Regions from separate parts of the Nonomuraea purpurea genome, predicted to be linked through region 2. Evidence: riboswitches for the same ligand, from Rfam matches in the RefSeq annotation. Region 2 holds a riboswitch; each other region holds the start of a gene.
The links. A riboswitch is a leader RNA that binds a small molecule or an ion and turns the genes downstream of it on or off. The one in region 2 is predicted to bind cyclic di-AMP.

Region 1 (7,171 bases), on a different contig from region 2:
GGCCCACCTGCCGGTGATCGTCAACGAGCAGCGCAAGAAGTTGTCCAAGCGACGCGACAAGGTGGCGCTCGAGGACTACCGCGCCGAGGGCTACCTGCCCGAGGCCATGGTCAACTACCTCATGCTGCTCGGCTGGGGCCCCGGTGACGACCGCGAGATCATGCCGTGGTCGGAGATGGTGGAGCGCTTCAGCCTTGAGGACGTCAACCCGTCCAACGCTTTCTTCGACGAGAAGAAGTTGCGCGCGTTCAACGGCGAGTACATCCGGGCGCTGCCGCTGGAGACGTTCGAGGCGCGCTGCACGTCCTACCTCGACGATTCCTGGGATCGCGAGCTGTTCAGCAAGGTCGCCGCGCTCGCCCAGACCCGCATCACGGTGTTGTCGGAGATCCGGCAGAACGTCGACTTCCTCTTCCTTGAGGAGCCGGTGTTCGATCAGGCGTCGTGGGACAAGGCGATGAAGAACTCCCCGGTGGAGATCCTCACCGACTACCTCGACCGGCTGAAGGCGGTGAGCTGGGACCCCGAGTCGCTCAAGCAGGCGCTGGAGGAGGTCGGGGTGGCCCACGGGCTCAAGCTCGGCAAGGCCCAGGCGCCGGTCCGGGTCGCGGTCACCGGCCGTACGGTGGGGCTGCCGCTGTTCGAGTCGATCGAGGTGCTGGGGCGCGATCGCGCCAAGGAGCGTCTGCGCTCGGCCCTCGAACGCCTCCAGAAACCCTGACCCGCAGCAGGCTGATCGTGGCCCCGGCAGCCGGCGCGTCGTGGCGTCGGGGCCCTCACGCGCCGTCGTCCCCGTAAAGCAGTTTTCCGGTGTCGAGGGCGAGGTTCCACGGGTCGGGGAGGGTGAGCGGCTCGCCGCCCATCGCGACCGTTTCCCGCCCGTATTCCTTGCCTCCCGGCTCGCTGAAGAGTTTGACCTCGCGCCGGAACGGATCGATCACCAGATAAAACGGGACCCCGTTCGGGGAGTAATCGCCGGGCTTGACGAAGTAATCGTCGTAGAAGCTGCTCGCGGAAACGACGCTCACGAGCAGCAGCGTCGAATCTCCGTGGACGGTGTGGTCCTCCTCCATGCGCGGAGTCTCGGGGACGACGGTGAGGTCGGGCACGTAGCGGTCGGCGTGTTGGCCCAGGTAGACGGTGATGTTGGGCCAGATTTCCCAGCCTCGCGCGGCCACCGGGCCGACGAGCTGGAAAAGCAGCTGAAAAAGAATCGTGTTGTGCTGCCAGGTACCCGACTCGTTCACCAGGAGCCGCCCTCTCCGGGTTTCCACCCGGAATTCGGGGAACAAATCGCGGACCGTGCGGAAACGCTCTTCCAGGGGCCTGACCATGCCGCCGTCCTCGGGTAGTCGTGATGTTACCCAGGGTAATGCGCGAGGGTTGTGACAGGGGAGGCTTTATCGGCGACGGATTTTCACGCCCCCCATGCCGGGAGGAACGGCACAGGGGGCGGGCAGATCAGACGATCTTGTGGATCCAGTCGTGGGGGTCGGGGCGGACGCCGTACTGGATGCCCACCAGCTCCTCCCGCACCCGCATCGTCACCGGGCCCGAGGTGCCGTCGGCGACGGTCCAGGAGCGGTCGGCGCCCTTGACCGAGCCGACCGGGGTGACCACGGCCGCCGTTCCGCAGGCGAAGACCTCGGTGAGCTCGCCGGACTCACAGCCCGCCTGCCACTCGTCGACCGTGATGAGGCGCTCCTCGGTCTCCAGGCCCAGGTCGCCGGCGAGTTCCAGGATGGATTCGCGGGTGATGCCGGGCAGGAGGGTCCCGGTCAGCGCGGGGGTGACGAGCTTGTCGCCGAAGACGAAGAACAGGTTCATCCCGCCCATTTCCTCGACGTAGCGGTGCTCGTGGGCGTCCAGCCACACCACCTGGTCGCAGCCGTTCTCGACGGCCTGGCGCTGCGCCACGAACGCGGCGGCGTAGTTGCCTCCGCACTTGGCGAAGCCGGTGCCGCCAGGGGCGGCGCGGGTGTACTCGGTGGACAGCCAGACCGAGACGGGCTTGATGCCGCCGGTGAAGTACGAGCCCGCCGGGGAGGCGATGACCAGGTACTTGTAGCTCTTGGACGGGTAGTTGACCCCGAGCCCCGCCTGGGTGGCGATCATGAACGGGCGCAGGTAGAGACTGTGGCCCTCGGTCGTGGGCACCCATTCCCTGTCGGTCTCCACCAGCAGTTCGAGCGACTCGACGAACGCCTCTTCGGGCAGCTCGGGCATGGCCATGCGGACGGCGGAGCGGTTGAAGCGGGCGGCGTTGGCGTAGGGGCGGAAGGTCACGATCGAGCCCGTGGTCTGGCGGTAGGCCTTGAGCCCCTCGAACAACTCCTGCGCGTAGTGGAAGACCGAGGTGGCCGGGTCGAGCGAGAGCGGCCCGTACGGCATGAGCCTGGCGTCGTGCCAGCCCGCGCCCTCGGTGTAGTCGATCGAGACCATGTGGTCGGTGAAGGTTTGGCCGAAGCCGGGGTTCGCCAGTACCTGCTCCCGCTCGGCCGCGGTGCGAGCGTGGTCGGATAGCTGCACGTCGAAGCTGAGCTTCTGAGCGATGGTCATGGCGGTCCTTCTCTCTGCGACTTCTGCGAAATCTACCGAAACTGCTGGATCTGCGGATTCACGATGCCTGACGGCGGCTGAGGGCAGTCCGTACTTCCTATTGTCTCGCCATATGGGATGGCTAGCGGCCCTTGGCGGGGTTCGCCCGTGTAGACGCGAAAAAGCGCCTGGCAGTCCTCCTCGGACCGCCAGGCGCTGATCGGGGCTAGGCGGTCCTAGCCGGATACTCGCGCGGTGATGTCGTCGCCGATCTCATGGGTCGTGCGGCCGGCCCAGCCGGTCAGCCGCTCCAGGATGTCGTCGGCGACCGCCTGCTCGACCTTGGCCGACGCATCGTGCAGGCCCAGGTGGTCGAGGAGCATGGCGACGGACAGGATGGTGGCGGTGGGGTCGGCCTTGCCCTGCCCGGCGATGTCGGGGGCGCTGCCGTGCACCGGCTCGAACATGCTCGGCGAGGTGCGTTCGGGGTTGATGTTGCCGCTGGCCGCCAGGCCGATGCCGCCGGCGATGGCCGCGCCGAGGTCGGTGATGATGTCGCCGAACAGGTTGTCGGTGACGACCACGTCGAAGCGCTCAGGCTGGCTCACGAAGAACATCGAGGCCGCGTCGATGTGGCAGTAGTCGGTCGTGACCTCGGGGAACTCCTGCGCCACCCGGTTGACCGTGCGCTGCCACAGGTCGCCCGCGTAGGTCAGGACGTTGGTCTTGTGGACGAGCGTGAGCTTCTTGCGGGGCCGCGACTGGGCCTTCTGGAAGGCGTAACGCACCACGCGCTCGACGCCGTAGGCGGTGTTGAGCGACTCCTGGGTGGCGATCTCGTGCGGCGTGCCGCGCCGCATGACGCCGCCGGTGCCCGCGTAGAGGCCCTCGGTGCCCTCGCGGACGACGATCATGTCGATGTCCTCGGCGGGCGTGTCGGCCAGCGGGGTCTCCACGCCGGGGAACAGCTTGACCGGCCGCAGGTTGACGTAGTGGTCGAACTCGAAACGCAGGCGGAGCAGGAGGTCGCGCTCGAGGACGCCCGGCGGCACGCTGGGGTCGCCCACGGCGCCGAGCAGGATCGCGTCGTAGCCGCGCAGCTCCTCGAGGACCGCGTCGGGCAGCGTCTCGCCGGTGCGGTGGTAGCGTGCGGCGCCCAGGTCGTAGTGAGTGGGCTCGATCTTCGTGCCGACGGCCTCCAGGACCTTGAGTCCTTCGGCTACGACCTCAGTGCCGATCCCGTCCCCGGGGATGACGGCCAGGCGGATGTTACGCGAGTCCATGGGCGGTACCTTACCGGCTCGTCTCGACTGACGAACACATCATCTCATTGTCCGGACGCCCGGTTTTAACAGATTTGCCACGCTTTGACCGTTTCGTTAGAGTCCGAGCCAGCCTAATCCACACAGCCCTGTGTGGAGCCGGGGACCCACCTTTCCCCTGGGGCGAATCGGCGCAAGCCGTAGGGCTACTTCCAGGCCCGAGCCCGTCAGCTAACCCGGTAGGCCACGTGGAAGGATCAGTTCACTGTCTCGCATCGCCATTCTCGTGGCGGCGGGCACAGCAGGGCTCTTCGCTCTGGTCACCCCCGCGCACGCGGCCGCCGATCCCCAGGACGGCGCCGACATCACTCTGACCGGCCCTAAGCTCAAGCGCATCCAGGACAAGCAGAACAAGCCCGCCTGGAAGATCGCCCTCAAGTTCGCCATGGACAAACGCGGGATCCCGTACGTCTGGGGCGGAGCGAGCGACAGTGGCTACGACTGCTCGGGGCTCATGCTCCGAGCTTACGAAGCCGCGGGGATCGAACTGCCCCGCGTCACCAACGACCAGTACGCCGCGTTCGACAGGAAGATCTCCTGGAAGAACCTCAAGCCGGGCGACCTGGTGTTCTTCAGCAATCTGGGCCACGTCGGGATGATCTCCAAGCCCGGCTTCATGGTGCACGCGCCGCATTCCGGCGACGTGGTCAAGGAAGAACGGCTGTCGAACTGGCGCAGAGACGCCTTCGTCGGCGCCGTCCGGCCCGATCCCAAGGGCGTGCGGCTCTCGATCAAGCAGAGCCTCACCCCTGCCCCGTCCATGCCCGTCGCCACCCTTTGAGGTGAGCCCTCATCTCCCGGCCCGCGGTGTTCGCGTCTTTCCACGGCGTGCGGACGACTCCCCCCTCCCATGCCGGGGAGCCCGACGCGGACACCGCGGGCCGGGACGCCTACAGCACGACAGGAGCCGCCTGGTAGCGGACAGAACAGGGGTTCGGGTATCGGTGACGGAAGCGCCGGGGCTCCTCGTTCCAGTAGCCCACGATCTCGACCTCGACCGGATCGTAGATCTTCGGGCACGGCGCCGGCCCGAACCGGAGCCGCTCCAGGTCGGCGTCGCTCCCGCGCAGCCGGTCACAGGCGCCGACGGGATCAGGGTGGGTGCCGCCGTCCGGATCGCAGGCGAGGTACCACTGCTGCTTCTCCCCCGAGCGGACGTCGTACCGCGTGATCTCCAGCTGCCCGATCTCGGCATGGGCGGGGGCGGCCGTGACGAACAGGGCGGCCGCGAAGGCAGGGACGGCGACGGCGCGCTGGATCAGGGGCATGCGGGGGCCTCCTCGACGATCGGATACAGATCGTGACGCTACCAATGCTCTGCGTATCCGGACGGTGAGGTGTCCCTACCCTCGGCCGCAGACGTAGCGTGGTGGTATGGGGCAGCAGAAAGTGCACCTGACGGGGGAGAAAGCCACCCTGCTCGCCACCCTGTACGGCAGGGCGCTCGACGCACGATCCCGTCACCCGATCCTCGGCGACAAACTGGCCGCCGAGACGATCGACCGCATCGACTACGACTTCTCCAAGACGGGCATCGGCCCCGCCATCGCCCCGGCCGTCGCGCTCAGGGCGCATTCCGTCGACGACTGGGCCGCCGAGTACCTGGCGGAGCACCCGGAGGCCGTCGTGCTCCACCTGGGCTGCGGGCTCGACACCCGCTACCACCGGATGGCCGTGCCGCCCAGCGTGCGCTGGTACGACGTGGACTACCCCGAGGTCATCGACCTGCGTGCCCGCCTGTTCCCGAGGCCGCCCGGCTACACGATGATCGGCTCGTCGGTCACCGACCTGGCCTGGCTGGACCAGATCCCCGACGACGCTCCGGCGCTGGTCGTCGCCGAGGGCCTGTTCTACTACCTCGATCCGGCCGAGGGCGCCCGGCTGCTGCGGACGATCGTGGACCGCTTCCCCTGCGGCCAGTTCGTCTTCGACGCGCTCAGCACGCTGGGGCTGCGGCTACAGAGGTTCAACGGACCCGTGCGCAGGGCCGGGGCCACGATGCACTGGGCCATCGACGGCCCGGCCGACCTGCTGGCGATCCATCCGAAGCTGCGCTGCGTGTCGGCGCTGAGCGCGTTCGACGCGGCCGGGTTCGGCACGTTGTCGCTCCCGTACCGCATCATGTTCTGGCTCGCCGAACTGCTCCCGAGCTTGAAGCGGACGGCCGTGATCTACCGGCTGGAGTTCTGAGGCGCGCCGCCGTTGTCCCTGCGGTCCAGCGCCATCTGCAACGCCTCGGCGGCCTCGTCCTCGTGGTCCTCGGCACGGTTCCAGGCATACATCTCGTACATGTGGCTCATCTCGTTTCGCGGATGTGTTCCATCGGGGGACGTCGGATCCCGGTCGCGAACCCGACCGGGCCTGCACTCGCGGTCCGGATCACGGACCCGGACGAAAGGGACTTAGTGGCCGACACACGCCGCTCACCGCGACGGGTCGTCGACCTGCCCCTAACAGGCCCCGCCGCGGCAGGTAATGAGTACGAGAACCTGGCGCATTTCCAGTAACAGTACCTCAGCCATCTCGTTGGACGTCCTAGTATCTCGCATGCTGAGACAGAAAAGGCCGCCACCCGAACGGGTGACGGCCTTTCACGCGAGGTGAGGTCAGTCCTCGATGTCGACCGAGCGACCGCTGTCGGCGCCGATCTCGGCCCTGATCTGCTCGACCACGTCGGCAGGGATCGCCGAGTCGACGGTCAGCGCGATGAGCGCCTTGCCGCCCTTGACGTCACGGGCCACCTGCATCGAGGCGATGTTGACGCTGTGCTCGCCGAGCAGCCTGCCGACCACGCCGACGATGCCGGGACGGTCGGTGTAGGTGAAGAAGCACAGGTGGGCCGTCGGCTCGATCTCCATCTCGTAGCCGTTGACCTCGACGATCTTCGTGATCTGGCGGGGCCCCGACAGCGTGCCGGAGACCGACACCGGGCGGCCGTCGGCGAGCAGGCCGCGCACGGTCACGACGTTGCGCCAGTCGGGGCTCTCGGTGCTGGTGACCAGCTCGACGGTGAGGCCGCGGTCCTTGGCCAGCAGCGGCGCGTTGACGTAGGTGACCTGCTCTTCGACCACGTCGGCGAACACGCCCTTGAGCGCGGCCAGCTCGATCACCCGCACGTCCTCGGAGGCGATCTCGCCGCGCACCTCGATGTCGAGCTTGGTGGCGACCTCGCCGGCCAGTGCGGTGAACACCCGGCCCAGCTTCTCGGCCAGCGGCAGGCCCGGCTTGACGTCCTCGGCCACCGCGCCGCCCTGGACGTTGACGGCGTCCGGCACGAACTCGCCCGCCAGCGCCAGCTTCACGCTCCGCGC
Region 2 (7,171 bases):
GCGTGGCGCCGAAGCCGGACACGTACGCGTTGAGCGCCGTCGTCCTGCGTGAGGCGTCGGCGACCAGCACGTCCTCGACCGGCACACCGTCACGTTCCGCCATGGCCAGCAGGTTCGTGCGCAGCGGGCCCTGCCGCATCGTGGTGAAGTCGTTGAACAGCGGCTCGAACACCACCGGGTAGATGAACGAGGTCGCCACCGTCAGCACGAACGCGCCGATCGCCGCCGGGATCCACCAGCGCCTGACCTTGCGGGCCAGCGCCACGAGCGCGAGCAGCATGACGGCGAGCAGGAACGCCTCCACGCCCAGGTTCTTCAGCCTGTCGCCGGTCCAGCTCCCCCAGTCCTGGATGGACAGGCCGTAGTCGCGCAGGATGGTCTCGAACCAGATGCCCAGCGGCCACCTGACCGCCTCGACGATCGCGGTGATGACGACGACGCCGAGCATCACCCGTACCCACCAGGGGCCTTTGAGGCGGCCCAGCACCTTCGCACCGAACGGGGTGGCCACCAGCAGGCCGGCGAAGATGATCGTGAGGCCCAGCGACAGGTAGCTCGGCAGGCTCGTGGCCGCGTCGAACGCCTGCGCCCTGGCGATCTGGGCGGCGGTGAAGTCGCGCGCCGGATCGGGCGGGCCCGACGCCAGCACCCTCCATGGGGTGGTGAAGCCCGCCACGGCCACGATGACCAGGCCGAGCAGCACCAGCGCGATCCCGGCCTGGCGCCGCAACCGGCTCTCGCCGCTGCCGTCGGCCGCCGGGCGGCCCTTGGCGTCCTCGCCGTCCTGGCCGTCGATCCGTTCCTCCACGCGCACACCGCCTTCCACGGCCGTCCCCGATCGAATCCCGTCATCCGGGTGTGTCATCGGAACGGTGGGTTCGTCGGCGGCCGTCGCGGCCTCGCCGTCACCCGCCTGCGACGCGTCGTCGGTGTCTCGCCGTTCGCTCATCTGCCTCCCCTTACCCGAGCTGCTCCCGCACGTAGTCGCGCCACCGTGCCGTCAGTGTGGCGACGGAGAGCCCCAGCGCGGCGAGTGCCTGATCTACGCCGACCGCCCTGGCATCACGGTAGAGCCTCACCAGGGTCCCCTCACCGAAGCGGTGAGCCAGGAAGCGACACGCCATCCATGCCTCCTGGTACGCCCGCGCGAGCCGCACGGGGTCACGCCCGTCAGCCGCAAAAGCAGCAGGTCCGGGCAATTCTCTCGGCAGCCGCCCGCTCCGCACCTCGGCGGCCAGCTCTGCGGCGGCCACCTTCACCGGCAACCCGGACTCGCGATAACCGACGTAGTCGGCCACCCCTTCGTAGAGCCAGACCGGAAGCCGTTCGGTGCCGGCCACGACATGGGTCAGCTCATGAGCGAGCACGACGTCCTTCCCGACGGAGCTGAGCCGGCCGAAGTACTCGGGCACGACGATCACCCGCCCGCCGTCGGCCACCGCGGCCAGCCCGTCGACCCGCCCCACCCCCGCCAGCCCTGCCGCCTCCTCGGCGGAGGCCGGAACCACGACGACCGCGCGCACGGGACCACCGAACACCGCGGCAACCCGCCGCCCGGCCAAATCGGCCCGCCGCGCCAAATCATCAAGCGAACCACGCCGCCGCCCAACGACAACGGAATTCCGGCCACGGACAACAACATGACCATCGCCCCGAAGACCACCCACTTCGGCAGGAAGAACCGGGGATTCAGGAATCGGGGAACCCGCGGGAACGACGAGAAGCAGGAGGCAGACCACCGCCGCTCGTCGACTCACCTGCTCGGACACGCTGCCCGATCGTAGTCGGCCCACGGTGGTGAACCACCTGAATGGCCGACATCCGCGGCGTGACGGCGGGCCATGCGTGCGGGTCAGACGGCGTCCCCCTGGAGGCCCTGAGGCACGTACGGGGGGTGGCGTGCCGTCGGCCTGCCGTACAAGAAGGAAAAGCTCTTGAAGAGAAGAAAAGCCCCACCCGAGCGGGGGAGAATGCTCGGGTGGGGGCCTTCAGACGCCTGGGCGGACGGCGCCGACGAAAGATGACTTGCGCCAGCCGCCCAATTTGTCGATGCGTACCCGTTCGCCCGTCCGCGGCGAATGGATCATTTTGCCCTTGCCAACGTACATGCCCACATGGCCGAGCCCGCTGAAGAACATCAGGTCGCCCGGGCGGAGGTTCCGCCAGGAGACCTTGGTTCTGATACGGGCGAACTGGCTGTTCGTCACGCGCGGGAGCTTCACTCCAGCCTTCTTCCAGGCGAACTGGACGAGACCGGAGCAATCAAACGAACCAGGTCCTGTGCCTCCGAAACGGTACGGATCACCGAGCTGGTCCTTGGCCACGGCGACGGCCTTGCGTGCCTTGACCTTCTGGCGAGCGATCTTGGCCGCCTTCTGCGCTGCCACCGTGGCCGTCCTCGAGGTGGTGGCGGTCTTGACCGCCCCCGCCGTCGAGGTTCCGGCCGAATCGCTCCTCGTCGCCGCCTGAGCCGTGGGGGCGTGGAGGACCAGACCTCCGGCCGCCACGGTCATGGTGAGCGCTACGCCGCTCAGGGCAAAGCGGGACAGACGGGGGTTCTGCAGGGTTTTAGACAGGATTTCTCCTCATGTCTTCCACGAACGCCTACCGGGTTAGCTGACGGATTCGGGCCTGGAAGTCGCCCTACGGCGCGGTGTTCGCGCCGATTCACCCCTGATCCCTGGGGAAATCGGGATCGCTGGGTCCCCGGCTCCGTGCCTCCTGGCTGCACGGATTCGGCAGGTCAGCCCGCTGATCGAGGGTGCTACTCCTGGGATGTTCAGCGGGTGACCGGCGGATCTTTATCTGTCTCGCATCGGGGGACCGATGCCGGCTCGCGGCGTCATGGCTTGTCGCCGCGACGCCAGAAGCTACGCCGACGGGTCACGAATCGGCAAAGCGGGACACGTCTTGTCAAGATCAGATAAAGGGTGGAGTCAGATGGGAAATCCCTGCTGGAGCCCCAGGCTCCGTTATGGAAATGTGACCCTACTCACACTTCCGCCAGAGGGGGCATGTCAGGTCCTTTTTGCCCCTTTTGTCACACTTGTCGCGCCACCAACCTGAACCCCGTGGGCGGGAGCGTTCCCGAGGCGATTCGCCCGCGTTCGATGCGCCAGAGGCCGTTCACAAGCTCAGTGCTGCCATTTGTCAGCTTTCCCGCGATATATCGCGACAAGTACGGTTCTCGCCGTAGGTCTGCTCCTTCGAACCGATCCTTGATCGCGGCCAGCATGTCGGCGGCCGGAGTGTGATCCACGTGCGCCTCCCGCCACCGGGCGACGGGGTCGTCCACGGCCTCGCCAGGAAAATCCGCCAGTCCGGCGGCGGCCAGCAACGATCCCACATCGTAGAACCACGCGGCCGCCGCCGAGTCCGCCCAGTCCCACGCGAACTCGTCCACCGCCAGCGTCCCACCCCTCTTGAGCAGGGCGGACACGCCTTCCAGCACGGCGTCCAGCGGGTGCATGTGATGCAGTGACAGCGACATGACGATCGCGTCGAAAGGCGCGTCATAGTAGTGGGCAAGATCGGCCTGCCGTGCGGGCACCCCCGCCGCCCTGGCCGCCTCCACCGCCTGCGCCGAGACGTCGATCGCCGTCACGTCATGGCCGCGTCTCAGCAGCTCGGCGGCCAGTTCGCCGCGCCCGCACCCGGCGTCGAGCACCCGCAGCGGCCCGCCGGGCAGAGCCTCGTCCAGCCAGGCGGACTGGTGGTTGTCCATCGTCTCCATGCGATCGAGGATGGCCGGATGGAGGTATGAGCACCACTGCGGGTTCGGCATGCCATCCATAAGCTGAACGCATGCTTGAAGTGTGGTCTTTGAGGGTGTTGGTGGAAGTGGGGCGGCTGGGGTCGTTCTCGGCCGCGGCGCAGGAACTGTCGATGACGCAGCCGGCCGTCTCACGCCAGATCGCCGCACTGGAGCGGCACACCGGCGTGCGGCTGTTCGAACGGCTGCCGCGCGGCGTGCGGCCCACGGACGCCGGCACGGCCGCGCTGGAGCAGGCCGGGGAGGTGCTGCGGGGGATGCGGCTGTTCGAGACCCGGCTGCGGGCCTTCGCCACGGCCTCGGCCGGGCGGGTCCGGGTCTCGGCCTTCCCCAGCGCGGCCACCCGCTACCTCCCCGAGCGCTTCCGCGCCTTCACCGCCCGCCATCCCGCGGTGGAACTGTCGCTGAGGGTGTGGTCCGGGGAGCACGACCCGTGCGCGGCCGTCCTGGACGGAGAGGTCGACGTGGCACTCCTGACCTCCTGGGACGTGGCGGGGGCAGGAGCCGTCACGCTGACACCGCTGTGCGAGGACGAACTCTTCGTGGCGCTGCCGGCCGGACACCACCTGGCCGGCGAAAACAGGACGGCCGAAAGGGACAGGGCGGCCGAAGGGAATTCGCCGGCGGGGGAAGATCCGGTGACCGACGATGCCCTGGGCCCAATGGCCGGAGGGCACTCGGTGGCGGGAGAAGACCAAGCGGCCCAGCGAAACCCGGGAGCGGGAAAGGACCCGGAGGTCGTCAGGGACCGGCCGGTGGGAGGGGATCGGGTGCGGCTGCGGGATCTCGCGGGGGACCCGTGGATCGACGGCACCCACCCGGACTGCCTCGGCCCCATTTCGGCGCTCACGGGAGCGTTGGGAGGTCCGCCCAGGATCAGCCACGTCTGCGATGACTGGACCGGGCGTCAGGGTCTGGTGGCCGCAGGGGTTGGGGTGATGCTCTATCCGTCGATCGCGGGCGTCTCAACCGTCCGGCCGGACATCCGCCTCCTGCGTCCCTCCCCTCCGCTCCCGCCTCGCCGCATCCTCGCCGCCACCTTCCCCGCCGACAGCCGCCCACCTGCCGTCTCCGCCTTCCTGACCTTCTTGACACCTCCGGCAACCTGACCCCACACCCAGCCCGCTCTGAAACGCCCTGCCGCAAGCGCTCCGCCGCACGCCGGCCCGGCATCCGAAAACGCGGGACCGTCCGTAGCGCTACCGATCGTGGCGAAGGACCTAAAGGCCAGCCGAAAAGCCGTCGGCCCCATGGTGGGAAGCCCAGGTCGTAGGGGTGACCGAAAAGCCGAGTGGGGGCAACCGAAAGAGAGCGTCAGGGGTAAAACCCCCTCAGAGCAATTCCTAGGCCCTGCCGAGCCTGCGCAACAGCAGGCCGGACGGAACGGGTCTGGCTCCCATCCGCCGTACGGACTCGGCCACCTCGCGATCGGACGACACCACCGCGATGGCCCTGCCGGGCGGCTCAGCCCTGACGAGCTGCCGGATGAGGTCGTCGGCTATCTCCCCCGGCTCGCTGAACAGCACCCGCACCCCGCGGGGCGCCACCACCTGCACCGGGGCGTTCAGTTCGGCGCCGTCGAACACCACGGTCACCTCGACCCTGGTCTGCGCCACCAGCCCACCGAGCCCGGTCATCAGCCGGGTGCGCTGGTCGGCCAGCGTGAGCGTGCCGTAGCCGGTCTTGGTGACGTTGTAGCCGTCGATGATCAGGTGGACCTGCGGCAGCGCGAGGAGCTGGTCGAGGAGCTGCGGGTCGTCGTCGGCGAGCGCTCGCGCGGGCACCCCGCGCACGCCCGGCCGTTCGCCGGTGACCGCGGCGACCGAGTCGGCAGGGCGGCTGATCATCGTGGGGAGGGCAAGCTCTCTGCGCAGCCCCGCGGAGGCGTCCTGCAGCGCGTCGAGCAGCACCCTGATGCGGGCGTCCTCGATGCTCCTGCCCTCGCGGGCGGCCTGGCGCGAGGCCTGGAGCTGTTTCTCCACATCGGCCAGCCGCTCACGCAGCCGCCGCAGCTCGGCCTCCCCCGCGCTGCCCGCGGCCGAGGCGGCCGAACGGGCCTCGTCGGCGGTGCGCTCCATCTCCTCGGCACGCCGGGCCGCGGCCTTGGCGCGTTCGCGGGCCTCGTGGAGCTTGCGGCGAAGGTCGGAGTTCTCGGCTCGGGCGGTCTTGATCTGCTCCCGCAGCCGCTCGCCCTCCTCCTTGGCGGCGTTCTTCTGCGCGGCGAGCTGTTCGCGCAGCCGAGTCACCACCTCCTCGCGCTCGGACCCCTCGGCGGCGACCGCCGACTGCTCCAGGTCCATACGGGCCGCCTCGATCATCTCGGCCCAGCCCGGCGGCCTGGTGAGGTAGGCGGCCGCGGCCACGAGGACGGGGTCGGCTGCCGGGGGGACGTTCCCCTCGGCCAGCGACGCGACCAGCTCGGGCCATCCGGCGGCCACCGACTCGGCGACCAGTTCGCGAAATTTCTTGTCGTTCTCGAGTTGGGCGGCGATCGGCGCGCTGCCGAGTTTGGCCCGTTTGCGCGGGTCGAACTTGGCGATGCCGCGCAGTGGCGGCGGCACGGAGACAGCGGGCATCGTCCCGAGGACCTGGGCGGCCAGGTCGACGACGTTGAGCCGCACCTGTTCAGGAAGCGGGCGAGACAGGCCTTCACCCGCTGAACTCATCCCACTTGTCCCTTCGTGACATGCCCTTTCAGACAAGGGTACGGCTGTCGCGTACCTGACCGTAACGGCCGCCTGGAACTAGACAAGCGCTTGCTCGGCGATATACGACTGTGCCGGGGCACGCGTTCACCCGGGAGGCCCACCGTGACGGACGAACTGCGCACCTCCACCCGCGACCTCGTAGAACTGCGGGAAAGGCTGACCGCCTGGCTCAGCGGCAGGGTCGGCGAGCCCGCTGAGGTGTCCGAAGTGCGCAGGCCGTCCGCCAACGGGTTGTCAAGCGAGACACTGTTTTTCACCGCCACGTGGAGTGACGGGAGAACGCGCTGCGTAGCAAGGCTCGCACCTGCGGCGGAAGCGGTTCCGGTGTTTCCGTCCTACGATCTGCGGACACAGTTCGAGACCATGCGGCTGGCCAGGGAAAAAGCTGGGATCCCAGCGCCCAGGGCCCTCTGGTTCGAGCCCGATCCCGGACATCTCGGAACGCCGTTCTTCGTCATGGAGCGCCACGACGGCGACGTGCCGCCGGATCTCATGCCGTACACGTTCGAGGGCTGGCTGCACGACGCGGCGTCGCAGGACCGGCGCAGGCTGCAGGACGCCAGCGTGGGCATCATCGCGGCCCTGCACCAGGCGGCCTTCACGGCGCGGGAGCTGGCGCCGTACGGGAGCGGCGGGCTGCGGGCGCACGTGGACGGCCAGCGCGCCTACTACGCCTGGGCGCTCGGGAAAA
Region 3 (7,171 bases), on a different contig from region 2:
CTAACGCACAGAATATAGATCTACTTTGTAAAGGCCCTCGCCCCAGAGCCGATGAGCTGCGGTCGCCCCGCGCGCCCGGCGGATTTCTTCCTGGAGTGGTGAACCACAAGGGCTTCCCGCTGCTACGAACATGGCGATGAAGGGGATCGATCCGGATGTGCGCACTCTGTCCAGGGTGTCCGACGGCGACACGGGTGCGCTGAGCGACCTGTACGAGCGCTACGCCGAGCCGCTGTTCGCCTTCCTGCTCCGCCTGGCCGGCGACAGGGGGACGGCCGAGGAGATCCTCCAGGACACGCTGCTGGCCGTGTGGCGTTCCGCCGGGTCGTTCCAGGGGCGGTCGAGCGTGAGCACGTGGCTGTTCGGGATCGCGCGCAGGCAGGCGCACAACCGGTTACGCGGCACACCGCCGCCGGCCGCCGCCGAGCCGTATGAGCGGGCCGACGGGCTGCCGGGGCCGGAGGAGCTGGCCGTCGGCGGCGACTTCCTGGAGGCGGCGCTGTCGCGGCTGCCGCCGGCGCAGCGGGACGTCGTGGTGCTGCACTTCCTGGAGGATCGCTCACACCAGGAGGTCGCCGCGATGCTGGGGATCCCCGTCGGCACGGTGAAGAGCCGCCTGCACCTGGCGCGGACGCGGCTCAGGGAGGTGCTGAGGTGACCGATCTGCGGGCTCAGGGACGCGCTGAAGTGACCGATCTGCGGGCTCGCGGAGACGCTGAGATGGACGATCTGGTGGGCTGAAGGAGGTGCTGGGATGAACGATCGGCCGGAGCCGCCGCCCGCGGAGCGGATCATTCGGGAGGTGCTGGCCGCGTCGGCGGCCGAGGGCGGGCTGGGCGACGTGCGGGCCCACGCGGTGCCGGCGCCGCAGCGGGCGTGGCAGCTGCTGCTGACGGAGGCGCGGCTGCTGCATCCGGGGGTGTGGGCGGCGTCCTTCGCGGTCATGGCGGCGTGCGCCGGGTTCAGCGTGTTCAGGGGGATGTTTCCCCAGACGCTGCTCGGGCTGGCGGCGCCGCTGGTCGCGGGGATCGGCGTGGCGGGGCTGTATGGGCCGGAGCGCGACAGGGCGTTCGAGGTGGTCGCCGCGACGCCGACCTCGCCGCGCGTGCTGCTGCTCGCGCGGGCGACGCTGGTCCTCGGATACGACTTGGCGCTGGCGCTGCTGGCCTCAGGGTTGCTGGCGGTGTCCGGGATATCGCTGCTCGGGCTGACCGAGTTGGTGGCGCTCTGGCTGGGGCCGATGGCGCTGCTGGCCGGGCTGAGCCTGCTGTTGTCGGTGTGCTGGAATCCCGGAGGGGCGATCGGGGTGGCGCTGGCGGCCTGGAGCCTGTCCGCGCTGGCGGTCACGGACATTCCGGTGCCGCCCGCGTACCGGCTCGTCTGGACAAGCGGGCCGTGGACGCTCGCGCTGGCCGCGCTGCTGGGAGCGGCCGCGATCGTGCTCGCGGGCCGGGGTGAACCCATCCGGCGCTCGGGCGCTACTCACCCGTCGTGAAACCCGTGGATCTCTGGCGGCACGGGGCACGGCGCGCCGGGCTGTGCGCGCTCATGGTGCCGGCGGTGCTGATGGTGAGCGGGTGGTGGACGTTCGCCTACAGCGGCGTGGTGGGCCAACTCGTCTGGCCGGCACCGATGGTGTGCCTGGCGGCACTGGGCTTCCTCGGATCGGTGGCCCTGCGCGGCACGGCGGCGTGGTGGCTGCTGGGGGGCGCCGAGTGATCGCCACGTTCCGGTACGCGTTCGGCATGCAGGTGCGCCGCCGGTCGTTGTGGATCATGTACGGCCTGGCCTTCGCGGTCACCGCGGCCATGCCGCCGTTCTGGACGCTGGATATGGGCTACGACGATGGACAGGAGCCGTGGCAGGGGATGGCCACCGCGGCGCGGCTCCTGACGAGCCTGCTGCCCCTCGTCTACGGTTGCATGCTGGCCGACCGGCCGGTACGCGATCGGGTGCTGCGAGTGGAGCCGATCCTGGCCGCGACTCCGACGAACTCCACGGCGCGCCTGATGGGCGCGTACGCGGGCGCGTGCGCGGCCACGGCGGTGCCGTTCGCGGTGGCCTACTTCGGGCGGGCGCTGCTCTTCGTGGTCATGGAGGGGCAGCCGTCGGCGCTGTGGTGGGCGACGCTGAACTTCACGGCCTCGATCGTGCCGGGGCTGGCCTTCCTGGGCGCGCTGGCGTTCGCGGGGCCGCTGCTGGTGCCGCCGATGGTCTTCCGGGTGCTGTTCGTCGCGTACTGGTTCTGGGGCAACCTCATCCCCAAGGGAATGATGCCGACCATCTCGCAAACGATCTTCGACGCGACCGGTGACTACGTCAGAAATGGGCTGCTGGCTCCGCCCACGGTCGACTACGGTCCCGGCCCGCCCGCCGTGTTCGACTTCCTGCGCCCCGCGTCCTCCCCGGGCACCGCCGTTTTGTGGATCGGCGTGATGATCGCGCTCTCGGCGGTCATGCTGTTCCTCCTCTGTCTCCACGCCTCCAGAAGCGAGTCCTGACATGCGCATCGACGTCTCCGGCCTGACCAAGATCTACAAGGGCGGCGTCCGCGCGCTGGACGGCCTGACCCTGGAGATCCCGACCGGCATGTACGGCCTGCTGGGCTCGAACGGCGCGGGCAAGACCACGTTCATGCGCATCCTGGCCGGGCTGCTGAAGCCGACCTCGGGCCGGGTGGTCATCGGCGGCCACGACCTGGCGACCGCCGACGGTCGGCTGGCCGTGCAGCGGACGCTCGGCTACCTGCCCCAGGACCTCGGTGTTTACCCGGACCTGACCGCGCGGCGGTTCCTGGACTACATCGCGCTGCTCAAGGGGCTGCACGAGCGCTCGGCGCGACGGCGCAGGATCAGCGAACTGCTGGAGGTGGTGGCGCTGTCGGAGGTGGCCGACCGCAAGCTGAAGGGGTTCTCCGGGGGGATGTTGCGGCGGGTCGGCATCGCGCAGGCGCTGCTGGCCGATCCGCGGCTGCTGGTCGTGGACGAGCCGACGACCGGGCTCGATCCGGAGGAGCGGATCCGGTTCCGGATGTTGCTGTCGAGGCTGGCGGGAGATCGTACGGTCCTGCTGAGCACGCACATCGTGGACGACGTGGCGCAGACGTGCCAGTCGCTGGCGGTGCTGGCGAAGGGACGGCTGGCGTTCCGGGGGACGGTGAGCGAGCTGCTCGCCCGCGCCGACGGCCGGGTGTGGACGGTCACCACGCCGGGGGCGGCGCCGGCCGCCGGGCGGGTCGTGTCGATGCTGCCGGAGGGGGCGGGCATGCGTTACCGCGTGGTGGCCGCCACGCCCCCGGCCCCGGACGCCCTGCCCGCGGAGCCGACCCTGGAGGACGGCTACCTGGCCCTCATGGACGGCACCACCCGCTGACCCGCCCGGCCCGGAAGGTCGCGGCCCGGCCCGGAAGGACGTCCATGGTTGGATATTTCCGGATACGAAAGAGCGCGCGCCCCGTGCGGGGGACGCGCGCTCGTTCCGTCAGCCGACCGCGGGAGGTCAGGCGCGGTACTCGGGGTAGCCGTAGCCGACGACCTGCCACTTCGGACGGACCCGCTCCTCGACCTTGCCGTTGCCGGTGTTGCCCTCGACCGTGGAGATGGTGCCGTTCTTGTTGTCCTTCTCGACGAATCCGACGTGCTGGATGTCGTCGAGGCTCTTGCTGCCGCTCCAGGAGAAGAACACCACGGCGCCGGGCTTGGGCGCGTCGCCGAAGCGGTGGTTGCCGGCGAACCACTTGGCGTGGGCGACGGTCCAGGCGTCCCAGCCGATCTGCGGGCGGGCGCCGGTCTGGTCGCCGACCCAGGAGATGAACATCGAGCACCAGGCGGCATTCAGGTACCCGGCGCGGCTGCCGCCGTCACGGGCGATGGTCTCGGCGGCCCGCTCCGAGGCGGCGTACCACTTCTGGTACGGGGTGCCGCCGCCGTAGGCGTTCTCCGAGGTGCCGACCTGGGCCTTGGCGAGCGCCAGAACCTGGTCGGCGGTGACGTTGATCTTGGTTTCCGACTTGGCGCCTGCCTCGTGGGCGGCGAGGGCGGTGTCGGGGTGCCGGGCGCCGGTGGCCGCGGCTACGCCGGTGGCAGAGTCCGCGTCGGCCGTCACAGCGTGTCCGACCAGGGCGGAGGCGGCGATGGTCGCGCCGATCGCGGCGCGAGCGATGTTGCTCTTCGAGACGTTGAACAGATGCTTGGCCATCGAGGGGGTTACTCCTTGCTTCCATGCCGCTTACCGGGTTAGCTGACGGGTTCGGGCGTGGAAGCTGCCCTACGGCACCGGAGTGCCGATTCACCCCAAAGGACATGGGTCCCCGGTTCCGCCCAGGGGCGGATTCAGCGGTCACAGGACGATCCTGCGATGTGTCACGCGATGGTTGGACATTGCCGGACAAACCGGACATTTATCACGAGATGCCCACAAAGTAATACATGAGGCAAGAGGATTACAAGTCCATAAAGCCCAGCTCAGGCAAGTTGCCTGCGCGCCTCGGCCAGCAGCTCCATCATGGCAAGGGATTCATCCAGCGGCATGATCGAGCTTTCCGTCCGGCCGTCGGCAGTCGCGTCACGGACCTCGCGGAGCTCCCCGGCGTATCCGTTGTCGGCCGGATCGAGCACATGCTCCTCCGGCTCCATGGACGGCCCGGTGAGGAGAATCCGCTGCGGGGCCCAGAACGGGGCCAGAATGTCCGCGCGCATCTCGGTACCCACAACACTGGCATCGTTGGGGTAATTCCCGAGCAACGAGGTTTCCACCAGAGCCTTCCTGCCGCCCGGGTAGAGCAGCACCCCGCCCGCCTCCGCATCCACCCCGTTGGGCGCCAAAGCCCCGGTGACCCGCAGGCCGGAGGGCATGCCCAGGAGGAGCTGGGCCAGGCCGAACGGGTAGATCCCCAGGTCCAGCAGGGCCCCGCCGCCCAGCTCGGGCGCCCACAGCCGGTGCACGGGATCGTAGGGACGGGCGAAGCCGAAACTGGCATGGATCGAGCGGATCTCCCCGAAACGCGGATCGGCCGCCACCATCTGAATGAGCGGATTGAACCGCATCCACATGGCTTCCATCAGGAACACGCCCGCCTCGCGCGCCAGGCGCACCATCTTCTCCGCGTCGTCCACGGTGGCGGCCAGCGGCTTCTCGCACAACACGGCCTTGCCCGCGGCGATGGCCGCCTCGGCGACCTGCAGGTGCTGGGCGTGCGGGGTCGCCACGTAGATCGCGTCCACGGCCGGATCGGCGCACAGCCGCTCATAGGAGTCGTACGCCGACTCAGCGCCCAGCCTCGCCGCCAGGTCCTGCGCCCGGCCCAGGTTCCTGGAGCCGACGGCAGCCACCCGCATGCCCGGCTCCGCCACGATGGCCGCGCCCACGGTCCGCGCGATGGTGCCTGTCGCCGCTATTCCCCACGTGAAATCCCGCACCAGGGAGATCGTAGCCCCATCAGGTCATGTTGAACGTCTCGGGGTCGGGCCCGGTGCGCAGTCCCTTGTTCATCGCGCCGATGGCGGCCAGGTCCTCGTGGTCGAGGACGAAGTCGAACACGTCGAAGTTCTCGGCGATCCGCGCCGGCGTCACGGACTTGGGAATGACGACGTTGCCGAGCTGCAGGTGCCAGCGGAGCACGATCTGCGCGGGCGTCTTGCCGTGCTTGTCCGACAGCACCGCCAGCGCCGGGTCCGCCAGCAGCCCCTTGCCGTGCCCGAGCGGGCTCCACGCCTCGGTCAGGATGCCGTTGGCCTCGTGGAAGCGCCGCATCTCCCGCTGCTGCAGGTACGGATGGAGCTCGATCTGGTTGATGGACGGTGTGATGTCGGTCTCATCCATCAGTCTGATCAGGGCCGGGACGGTGAAGTTCGCGGTGCCGATGGCCTTGGCCCGCCCGCTTCGGTAGATCTTCTCCAGCGCCTTCCACGCCCGCACGTACTTGTCCTGCTGCGGCACGGGCCAGTGGATGAGGAAAAGATCTATGTAATCGAGGCCCAGCCTGGACAGGCTCTCCTCGAAGGCGGCCTCCGCGCGGTCGTGGTCGGCGTTCCACAGCTTGGTCGTGACGAACAGTTTGTGACGAGGCCGCTCCGCGGCGCGCACGGCCCGTCCGACGCCCTCCTCGTTGCCGTAGGCGGCGGCCGTGTCCACGTGCCGGTAACCCACCGTCAGTGCGGTCCGTACGGCCTGTTCCGTCTCGTCGGCGGGGATCTGCCAGACTCCGTAGCCGAGCTGCGGGATCTGCACGCCATCGGTGTTGAGCAACAGCGAATTCATACCTTCCATTGTTCACGCAGCGTTTCTGAGGGCGTAAGGCGGCGGGGCTAGCTTGAAGCGGTCATGAACGGGCCATCACCTGGCTGGGAGGGCAACGAGTGGTCGAACAGGCGTCGGCCTGGGTGGAGTCCCCGCTCCAGATGCTGTGCGCCGTCGAGGCTCACCATGCCGGACTGCTGGGACCCGAGACGACCGTCGTGCCGCGCGCGGGCCTGCGGCCGCTGAAGGCCACCCGCCGCGAGCTGCGCTCGCTCGGGCTGCCCGACGGGCTTGAGCTGGCCGAACCGCGCGAGCGCATGCCCCGGAGCGTGCAGGCCGTCGGAGACGCGTTCTCCGGCAAGGTGCAGCTGCGCTGGCTGATCTCCAGCCCCGGCCGCATCGTCATCGTGGACGACGGGCTGGCCACGATCCGGCTGCTGGAACTGCTGGCCGCCGGGCCGTTCCGGCCGCTGCTGCGCGCCCGCGCCACACCGGCCAAGGCGCGCGCCGCGCTGGGCGTGGCCGCCGCGCTGCGGCTGCGCCTGAGCAAGGTGTCGGTCTTCACCGCCCTGCAGGTCAGCCAGGAGCTCGAGGACGCCGTGCGCCGCGTCGGCGTCGACCTCGTCCGCCACGACTTCGCCTGGCTGCGCGCCCAGCCGCCCAGCGCCGAGGGCCCCTCCGAGCGCACGGTCGTCCTGGGCACCTCCCTCGTGCGCAACGGCCTGGTGCACCGCGACCGCTACCTGCGCTGGCTGACCGACCTGGCCGCCCGGGAGCCGCTGGCCTACTACCCGCACCGCCGCGAGGACCCCGTGGACGTGGCGCTGATCCGGGAACAGCCCGGCATCACCGTCCACGACGCGGGCGTGCCCGCCGAGCTGACCCTGCGCGGCCTCGACGCCGGCCGGCGCGTGATCAGCCTCCCCTCCACCGC
Region 4 (7,171 bases), on a different contig from region 2:
TCAACGACAAGGGCCTCACCATGGCCTGGGGCAAGACCAAGGACCCCGGGGCCCTGCTGAACAACATCGCTTATGACGTGGGCGTGCTGAAGCGGGCGACCGCCATCATCGTGGACGCCGACCTCATGCCGTACACAAACGGGGCGGGCGCGCCGAACATCCACATGGTCACCGTGCGCGGGTACGACAAAGCCAAGCGCACGGTCACCGTGTGGGATCCGGCCAACAACCGCACCAACGGCAACCACACGGTCTCGGTGAAGACGCTGAGCAAGGCGGCCGACCCGATCGGCTATCTCGACATCAGCAGGTAGACGGCCCAGGAGTGATCAAAAGCATGGGGCGCAACGATTGGCCGTCGTTGCGCCCTTTGCGTTCTACGCAATGCCGCTGACCTGCGGTTACGGGAGCCCTCGCCGACGCGGGCGGATGCGCCGATCTCCTGATTCGTAAGCTGGACGGCGATGCGTGCGCGACCGATCTCCCATGACGTCCTCGTCGAGGAACTGACCGAGCGGATCTCCGGGCGCCCGCCGGACGGCTGGGTCCGGGTGGCGGTGGACGGCGCGCCGGCCGCGCGCCCCGAGGCGCTGGCGGACGACCTGGTAGCCCCGCTCAGGCTGCGCGGGCGACCCGTGCTCCGGGTGTCGGCGGGCGACTATCTGCGGCCGGCGTCCCTGCGGCTGGAGCACGGCAGAACCGACCCCGACGCCTTCTACGAGGACTGGCTGGACGTGCGGGCGCTGCGCAGGGAGGTGCTGGAGCCGCTGGAGGCGGGCGGTTCTGGGCAGGTGCTGCCGAAACTCTGGGACAGCGGGATCGACCGGGCGTTCCGGCTGCCGTACCAGGAGTTGCCTCGGGGCGGGGTGTTGCTGCTGGACGGGACGCTGCTGCTGGGGCAGGGGCTGGTCTTCGAGGTGAGCGTGCACGTGTGGCTGTCGGCGGGGGCGCTGCGGCGTGGGACGCCCGAGCGGGAGAGCTGGCGGCTGCCCGCCTATGAGCGCTACGAGCGGGAGGCCCTGCCGCAGGAGGCGGCCGACGTCGTGGTCAGGGCCGATCATCCGGACCGGCTCGCGGTGCTCGTCACGTGATGCTGGAACACGGGCCGTAATCGGCGCAGACTGAAGCGATGATCCCCAGCAACTGGTACAACATCGTTCCCGATCTGCCCGCTGCGCCCCCTCCGCCGCTGCACCCGGGCACGCGGCAACCCATCGGACCCGACGACCTGGCGCCGCTCTTCCCGATGGAGCTGATCGGGCAGGAGGTGAGCGGTGAGCGGTTCGTGGAGATCCCGCGGGAGGTGCTCGACGTCTACCGGCTCTGGCGGCCGACGCCGCTGATCAGGGCGCGCAGGCTCGAACGCTCACTCGGCACCCCGGCCAGGATCTACTACAAGTACGAGGGCGTCTCGCCCGCCGGCTCGCACAAGCCGAACACGGCCGTGCCGCAGGCGTTCTACAACGCCAGGGAGGGTGTGCGGCTGCTCACCACGGAGACCGGGGCGGGGCAGTGGGGGTCGGCGCTGGCGTTCGCCTGCTCCCAGTTCGATCTGGAGTGCCAGGTCTGGATGGTCCGCGCCTCCTACGACCAGAAGCCGTACCGGCGCTCGCTCATGCAGGTGTACGGCGCCACCGTGCACCCCAGCCCCTCCCCCGTGACCGGCCCGGGCAACAAGGCGCTGGCCGACGACCCGGACTCGCCGGGCAGCCTGGGCCTCGCGATCAGCGAGGCGGTCGAGGTGGCCGCGGCCACGCCTGAGGCCCGCTACGCGCTCGGCTCGGTGCTCAATCATGTGCTCATGCACCAGACCGTGATCGGCGAGGAGGCACTCGAGCAGCTCCCCGAGCTGCCCGACCTGGTCATCGGCTGTACGGGCGGCGGCTCGAACTTCGCCGGCCTCGCCTTCCCGTTCCTGCGCGAGAAGCTGGCGGGGCGCATCGGGACGGTGTTCCGCGCGGTCGAGCCCGCGGCCTGCCCGTCGTTCACGCGCGGCACCTACGCCTACGACTTCGGCGACACGGCCGGGCTCACGCCGCTGCTCAAGATGCACACGCTGGGGCACTCGTTCGTGCCGGATCCGATCCACGCGGGCGGGCTGCGCTATCACGGCATGTCGCCGTTGTTGTCGCACATGTACGAGCTGGGCCTGTTCGAGGCCGTCACCCGCTCCCAGAACGAGTGTTTCGAGGCCGGTGTGCGCTTCGCGCGGACGGAGGGCATCGTCCCGGCGCCCGAGCCCACGCACGCGCTGGCCGAGACCATCGCCGAGGCCCTGCGCTGCAAGGAGAGCGGCGAGGAGAAGGTGATCCTGACCGCGCTGTGCGGCCACGGTCATTTCGATCTGGCCGCCTACGACCGCTACCTGTCGGGGCGGCTGGAGGACTACACGCTTCCGCAGGAGCGCATCGACCAGGCGCTCACCGAGCTGCCGGGGTGAGGCGTCGGGGTGGCCGCCGGGCGGGCGGCCACCCGTCAACGTGCGGTGGGGCGCTTACCGTGGTTCGCCTTCTTCTTCTTGCGTGCCTTGCCCTTGCGTGCGCGCCTGGCCATAAGCTCGCCTCCGAGTGATCGGGTCTCGTCCGACACTCTCAACGTCTCGCGCCTGCGGCGACCAGGCAAGCAGGCCGCGCGAACTAACATTCCCCAACAAATTCATGTCATAATTTGGTGGAATCTGTTGGAAGGAGCGGGCGTGCTCGCACAGCAGCGTCAGCAGACGATCCTCGAACGCGTGCGCAGCAGCGGCGGCGTCCGGGTGGCCGATCTCGTCCGCGAACTGGGCGTCTCCGACATGACCATCCGCCGCGACCTCGAGGTCCTGGCCGAGCGTGGGCTGCTGGAGAAGGTACACGGAGGCGCGACCGCCCTAGGCCCCGGCTCCACGGAAGAGCCCGGCTTCGCCGCCAAATCCGCCCGCCAGCAGCAGGAGAAGGAGGCCATCGCCCGGCAGGCGGCCCGGCTGGTCCGCCCCGGCACGGCGGTGGCGCTGTCCGCGGGCACCACGACGTGGGCGCTGGCCCACCACCTGATCGGCGTGCCCGAGCTCACCGTGATCACCAACTCGATCCCCGTCGCCGAGGTCTTCCACCGCAACCCGCGCGCCGACCGCACGGTCGTGCTGACCGGCGGCGTGCGCACGCCCTCCGACGCGCTGGTCGGCCCGGTGGCCGTGGCCGCGATCCGCCGCCTGCACGTGGACACGCTCTTCCTGGGGGTGCACGGGATGAGCGTGCGGGCCGGGTTCACCACGCCCAACCTGCTGGAGTCAGAGACCGACAGAGAGTTGGTGGCGGCGGCCCACCGGCTGGTCATCCCCGCCGACCACACAAAGTGGAACACGGTCGGCATCAGCACCATCGCCGAGCTGAGCGAGGCCGACGTGGTCATCAGCGACGCGGGGCTGCCCGAGAACGCACGTACCGACCTGGCCGAACGGGCCGGCGAACTGATCATCGCGGAGGGCTCGCCTTGAAGCGCACCATCACCCACCTGGCCGACGGCCGAGAGCTGATCTACTTCGACCGGCGGGACGACGCCGGCAGGAGCGCGATCGACCGGCGGGCGCTCGGTCCCCGGCCGGTGGCCTCCGAGCTGCGCTACGACCCGCTGACCGAGGAGTGGATCGCGATGGCGGGGCACCGGCAGACGCGGACGTTCCTGCCGACGGGCACGGCCGCCGAATGCCCGCTGTGCCCGTCGTCGGAGACGAGGTCGACGGAGATCCCGGCGTACGACTACGACGTGGTGGTGTTCGAGAACCGCTTCCCCTCTTTTTCCGGAAATTTGGGGACTTATCAGGATGTGGGCGGGCTGAGTGAGGTCCGCCCGGGAGTGGGGCGGTGCGAGGTGGTCTGCTTTACCTCCGACCACTCCTCGTCCTTCTCCCGGCTCTCCGACGCCCAGGTCGAGCTGGTGATGGAGGCGTGGGCCGACCGCACGGCCGAGCTGTCCGGGGTGGAGGGCGTGGAGCAGGTGTTCTGCTTCGAGAACCGGGGCGAGGAGATCGGCATCACGCTGGCCCACCCCCACGGCCAGATCTACGCCTACCCGTACGTCACGCCGCGCACCAAGCTCCAGCTCGGCGCCGCCGCCCGTCACAAGGGGCCGGGCAACCTGTTCGCCGACGTGCTGGCGGCCGAGCGTGCCGCGGGGACGCGGGTGGTGGCCGCCAACGAGCTGTGGACGGCGTTCGTGCCCGCCGCGGCGCGCTGGCCGTTCGAGGTGCACCTCTATCCGCACCGGCAGGTGCCCGATCTGGCGGCGTTGTCGGAGGCGGAACGTGCCGCGTTCGCACCGCTGTACACCTCGGTGCTGCGGGCCTTCGACGGGCTGTTCGGGCTCGTGATGCCCTACATCGCGGCCTGGCACCAGGCGCCCGTGCGTCAGGACCGTGACCTGGCCTATCTGCACCTGGAGCTGTTCAGCGTCAGGCGGGCGCCGAACAAGCTCAAGTTCCTGGCGGGCTCGGAGTCGGCGATGGGCGCCTTCGTCAACGACGTGCTGCCGGAGGAGGCCGCGAGCATGCTCCGATCACAGATTGATCACTAATAGATTTCTCCTTAAGGTCGCATTACCCGTGATCTACCACTAACATCCCAATATGCACCGGCCGCAACTGCCGTTGCAGGCCTAATCCCGGGCGCGTCACCCGGGAACCGGGGACCCATCGCACCTGGGGTGAATCCACATACGTGGTAGGGAAAATCGCAGCTCCCCGCCCGAACCCGTCAGCTAACCCGGTCGGCAGAGGGAGAGGAATCACCACGTGGCGGCTTCGTCCCCCGCGAACCTTGCCATCGGCCTCATCACCGCCACCGCCATCGCCGTCCTCCCGGCGGGCGTGGCGTCGGCCGCCCCCAAACCGTCGGAAGCCGAGCTGCGCACCCAGCTCAAGCAGCTCAACGGCAAGGTCGACAAGCTCATCGAGAAGTACAACCTCAAGCGCGTCGAGCTGGCCCAGGCGCGGGAGGCCGCCAAGACGGCCAAGCAGCGCCTGACCACCGCCGACCAGACGCTGGCCACGGCCGAGCAGCGCGTCGCCGAGCTCGCCAGGATGAGCTACCAGAACGAGGAGCGCTCGATCCCCAGCTTCCTGATGGCCCAGAACGCCCCCGGCGCCGCCCTGATGAGCCAGTTGACCGCCGAGCAGCAGGCCCTGGTTCAGAGCGTGGCCAAGGCGCGCGACGACAAGAAGCGGGCATCCGACGAGGCCGCCGCGCTCGCCACCAAGATCGGCGGGGACGCGGCCGAGGTCGCCCGCCAGCGCGACGAGGCCAAGGACGTCATCAAGGACATCCAGAACAAGCTCCAGGACCTGGTGCCGTTCGGCACGGGCCGCAAGTCCAACGGCAGTTGGACGCCCGAACTCCCCTCGGGTTCCGACAACATCACCTCCCGTACGCGCATCATGAAGGAACAGGTCGGCAAGAACTTCGCGCTGCCGTTCGACGTGGGCTGTTTCCGAGCCGGCGCCAGCGGCGAGCATCCGCTCGGACGGGCCTGCGACTTCATGATGAGCACGGGCGGCTCGATGCCGTCGGCCATCAACAACGCCCTGGGCGACCGCATCGCGGACTGGGCGATCAAGAACAAGGACAAGCTGGGCGTCAAGTACGTGATCTGGAGACAGCGCATCAACCAGGGCTCGGGCTGGGAGGGGATGTCGGATCGCGGCAGCGTCACCGAGAACCACTTCGACCACGTGCACATCTCGATGCAGTGACAGCGCAGGGCCGCGTGCGCGGGCGGACCAGAACGGGTGTACTCATCCCATGGTCGACTACCGGCAAAGGCACACCGCCGACTGGCTTCAGTACTTCGCGCACCGCGGCTACCACGCCGCCCGGCCACTGGCCGCCGGTGTCGAAGGTGCCGTCTACTGGCTCGGCGAGGGAGTGATCGCCAAAGTATGGGACGGAAGACCGCCAGAGGACCTCAACCTGACACGTCAGGTCTATGCGGACATCGCTCGCCACCCGTTGCCCTTCTCCACGCCAGAGATCCTGATGGTTGAGGAGCATGAGGGCACCGTCGTCACCTATGAGCGGGAATTGACCGGGTCGCCACTGCGGCCGGACTCAGCGGTGCGACCGCCCGGCCGCGACCTGACCTCTGGAGAGACTGATGCGCTCCTCACGGTCCTGCGCGCCCTTGCCACCATCCCGGGCACCGAAGCCATGCGACGCCTCAAGGTCCAAGGCGACGACCGGCCACTTTGGCGGGGTCACACCCGCTTCCCCGACGCCCTGGCCGCCGTCGTCGAACGCGCGGCCCACCGGCACGGCGACCTGCTCGCCGCCCATGTCCCGGACCTTGACGCAAAGGTCGTACGGGCTGTTCAGGCTCTCAAGGCACTGCCTGACACGTCCGTCACCGTCGTCCACGGGGATCTCGTCCCGCCGAACGTCCATGTCGACGACGCCGGCCGCCCTGTCGCCGTCCTCGACTTCGGCTTCTTCACCACCGCCGGCGACCCTGCCTTCGAGGCCGCCATCACGGCTGCCGTCTGGGACATGTACGGGCCTTACGCCGAAGAGCACGTCGCGGCCCTTACCCGCCTCTTCGCCGCCGAGCTGCGCTACTCCCAGGAAACGCTGGCGCTGTACCAGACGGCCTATGCCCTGGCCACCTACGACTTGTTCTCCTCAGACGGCGGCGACGGTCACTTCCGCTGGTGCGTGACCCTTCTCAAGCGCAGCTCGTCCTGACGCCGCTCAGCCGGTCAGGGTGAGGGGGTTGATCAGGTCGGCGTAGACGAGCAGGCCGGCCATGATCACCATCACGATGGCGACCACGTACGTCAGCGGCAGCACCTTGGCGATGTCCACGTACCTGGGCTCAGGCCGCCGCATCACCTTGGCGTAGGCCCGCTTGACGCCCTCCCACAGCCCGCCGGCGACGTGGCCGCCGTCCATCGGCAGCAGCGGGATCAGGTTGAACATGCCGATCGCCAGGTTGAAGCCGGCCAGCAGGTTGACGAAGAAGGCGATCTTCTGCTCGTCCGACAACAGGTCGGAGGAGAGAATCTCGCCGCCCATGCGGCCGGCCCCGACCACGCCCACCGGCCCTTCCGGGTCGCGCTTCTCGCCCGAGAAGGCCGCGTGCCAGACGCCGACCATCTTCTCCGGCAGGTTGACGAGCGAGCCCGCCACCCTGGCCGTCACCTCGC

Region 1: another riboswitch for cyclic di-AMP. It lies ahead of ACFOY2_RS11585 (C40 family peptidase); the one in region 2 lies ahead of ACFOY2_RS10790 (C40 family peptidase).
Region 3: another riboswitch for cyclic di-AMP. It lies ahead of ACFOY2_RS16225 (CHAP domain-containing protein); the one in region 2 lies ahead of ACFOY2_RS10790 (C40 family peptidase).
Region 4: another riboswitch for cyclic di-AMP. It lies ahead of ACFOY2_RS18600 (coiled-coil domain-containing protein); the one in region 2 lies ahead of ACFOY2_RS10790 (C40 family peptidase).

What each region holds. Positions count from the first base shown of each region.
Region 1 covers NZ_JBHSBI010000005.1:82,808-89,978, reverse strand. Annotated here, with positions in the region: gene gltX (glutamate--tRNA ligase) at 1-721, shown strand, start outside; gene ACFOY2_RS11600 (Uma2 family endonuclease) at 777-1,334, opposite strand; gene ACFOY2_RS11595 (branched-chain amino acid aminotransferase) at 1,462-2,559, opposite strand; gene ACFOY2_RS11590 (3-isopropylmalate dehydrogenase) at 2,775-3,821, opposite strand; cyclic di-AMP (ydaO/yuaA leader) riboswitch at 3,922-4,060, shown strand; gene ACFOY2_RS11585 (C40 family peptidase) at 4,087-4,641, shown strand; gene ACFOY2_RS11580 (SSI family serine proteinase inhibitor) at 4,751-5,128, opposite strand; gene ACFOY2_RS11575 (class I SAM-dependent methyltransferase) at 5,235-6,050, shown strand; gene serA (phosphoglycerate dehydrogenase) at 6,467-7,171, opposite strand, start outside.
Region 2 covers NZ_JBHSBI010000004.1:403,633-410,803, forward strand. Annotated here, with positions in the region: gene ACFOY2_RS10780 (M48 family metallopeptidase) at 1-949, opposite strand, end outside; gene ACFOY2_RS10785 (hypothetical protein) at 960-1,523, opposite strand; gene ACFOY2_RS10790 (C40 family peptidase) at 1,989-2,387, opposite strand; cyclic di-AMP (ydaO/yuaA leader) riboswitch at 2,587-2,751, opposite strand; gene ACFOY2_RS10795 (class I SAM-dependent methyltransferase) at 3,041-3,733, opposite strand; gene ACFOY2_RS10800 (LysR family transcriptional regulator) at 3,805-4,881, shown strand; gene ACFOY2_RS10805 (NYN domain-containing protein) at 5,116-6,438, opposite strand; gene ACFOY2_RS10810 (phosphotransferase family protein) at 6,583-7,171, shown strand, end outside.
Region 3 covers NZ_JBHSBI010000007.1:183,495-190,665, forward strand. Annotated here, with positions in the region: gene ACFOY2_RS16200 (RNA polymerase sigma factor) at 137-658, shown strand; gene ACFOY2_RS16205 (hypothetical protein) at 755-1,495, shown strand; gene ACFOY2_RS16210 (hypothetical protein) at 1,492-1,719, shown strand; gene ACFOY2_RS16215 (hypothetical protein) at 1,716-2,501, shown strand; gene ACFOY2_RS16220 (ABC transporter ATP-binding protein) at 2,503-3,372, shown strand; gene ACFOY2_RS16225 (CHAP domain-containing protein) at 3,499-4,197, opposite strand; cyclic di-AMP (ydaO/yuaA leader) riboswitch at 4,210-4,347, opposite strand; gene ACFOY2_RS16230 (Gfo/Idh/MocA family protein) at 4,464-5,417, opposite strand; gene ACFOY2_RS16235 (aldo/keto reductase) at 5,437-6,258, opposite strand; gene ACFOY2_RS16240 (hypothetical protein) at 6,357-7,171, shown strand, end outside.
Region 4 covers NZ_JBHSBI010000008.1:355,999-363,169, reverse strand. Annotated here, with positions in the region: gene ACFOY2_RS18630 (C39 family peptidase) at 1-314, shown strand, start outside; gene ACFOY2_RS18625 (uridine kinase) at 465-1,091, shown strand; gene ACFOY2_RS18620 (TrpB-like pyridoxal phosphate-dependent enzyme) at 1,130-2,440, shown strand; gene ACFOY2_RS18615 (50S ribosomal protein bL37) at 2,476-2,553, opposite strand; gene ACFOY2_RS18610 (DeoR/GlpR family DNA-binding transcription regulator) at 2,696-3,475, shown strand; gene galT (galactose-1-phosphate uridylyltransferase) at 3,472-4,551, shown strand; cyclic di-AMP (ydaO/yuaA leader) riboswitch at 4,620-4,763, shown strand; gene ACFOY2_RS18600 (coiled-coil domain-containing protein) at 4,769-5,725, shown strand; gene ACFOY2_RS18595 (phosphotransferase family protein) at 5,775-6,710, shown strand; gene ACFOY2_RS18590 (M50 family metallopeptidase) at 6,717-7,171, opposite strand, start outside.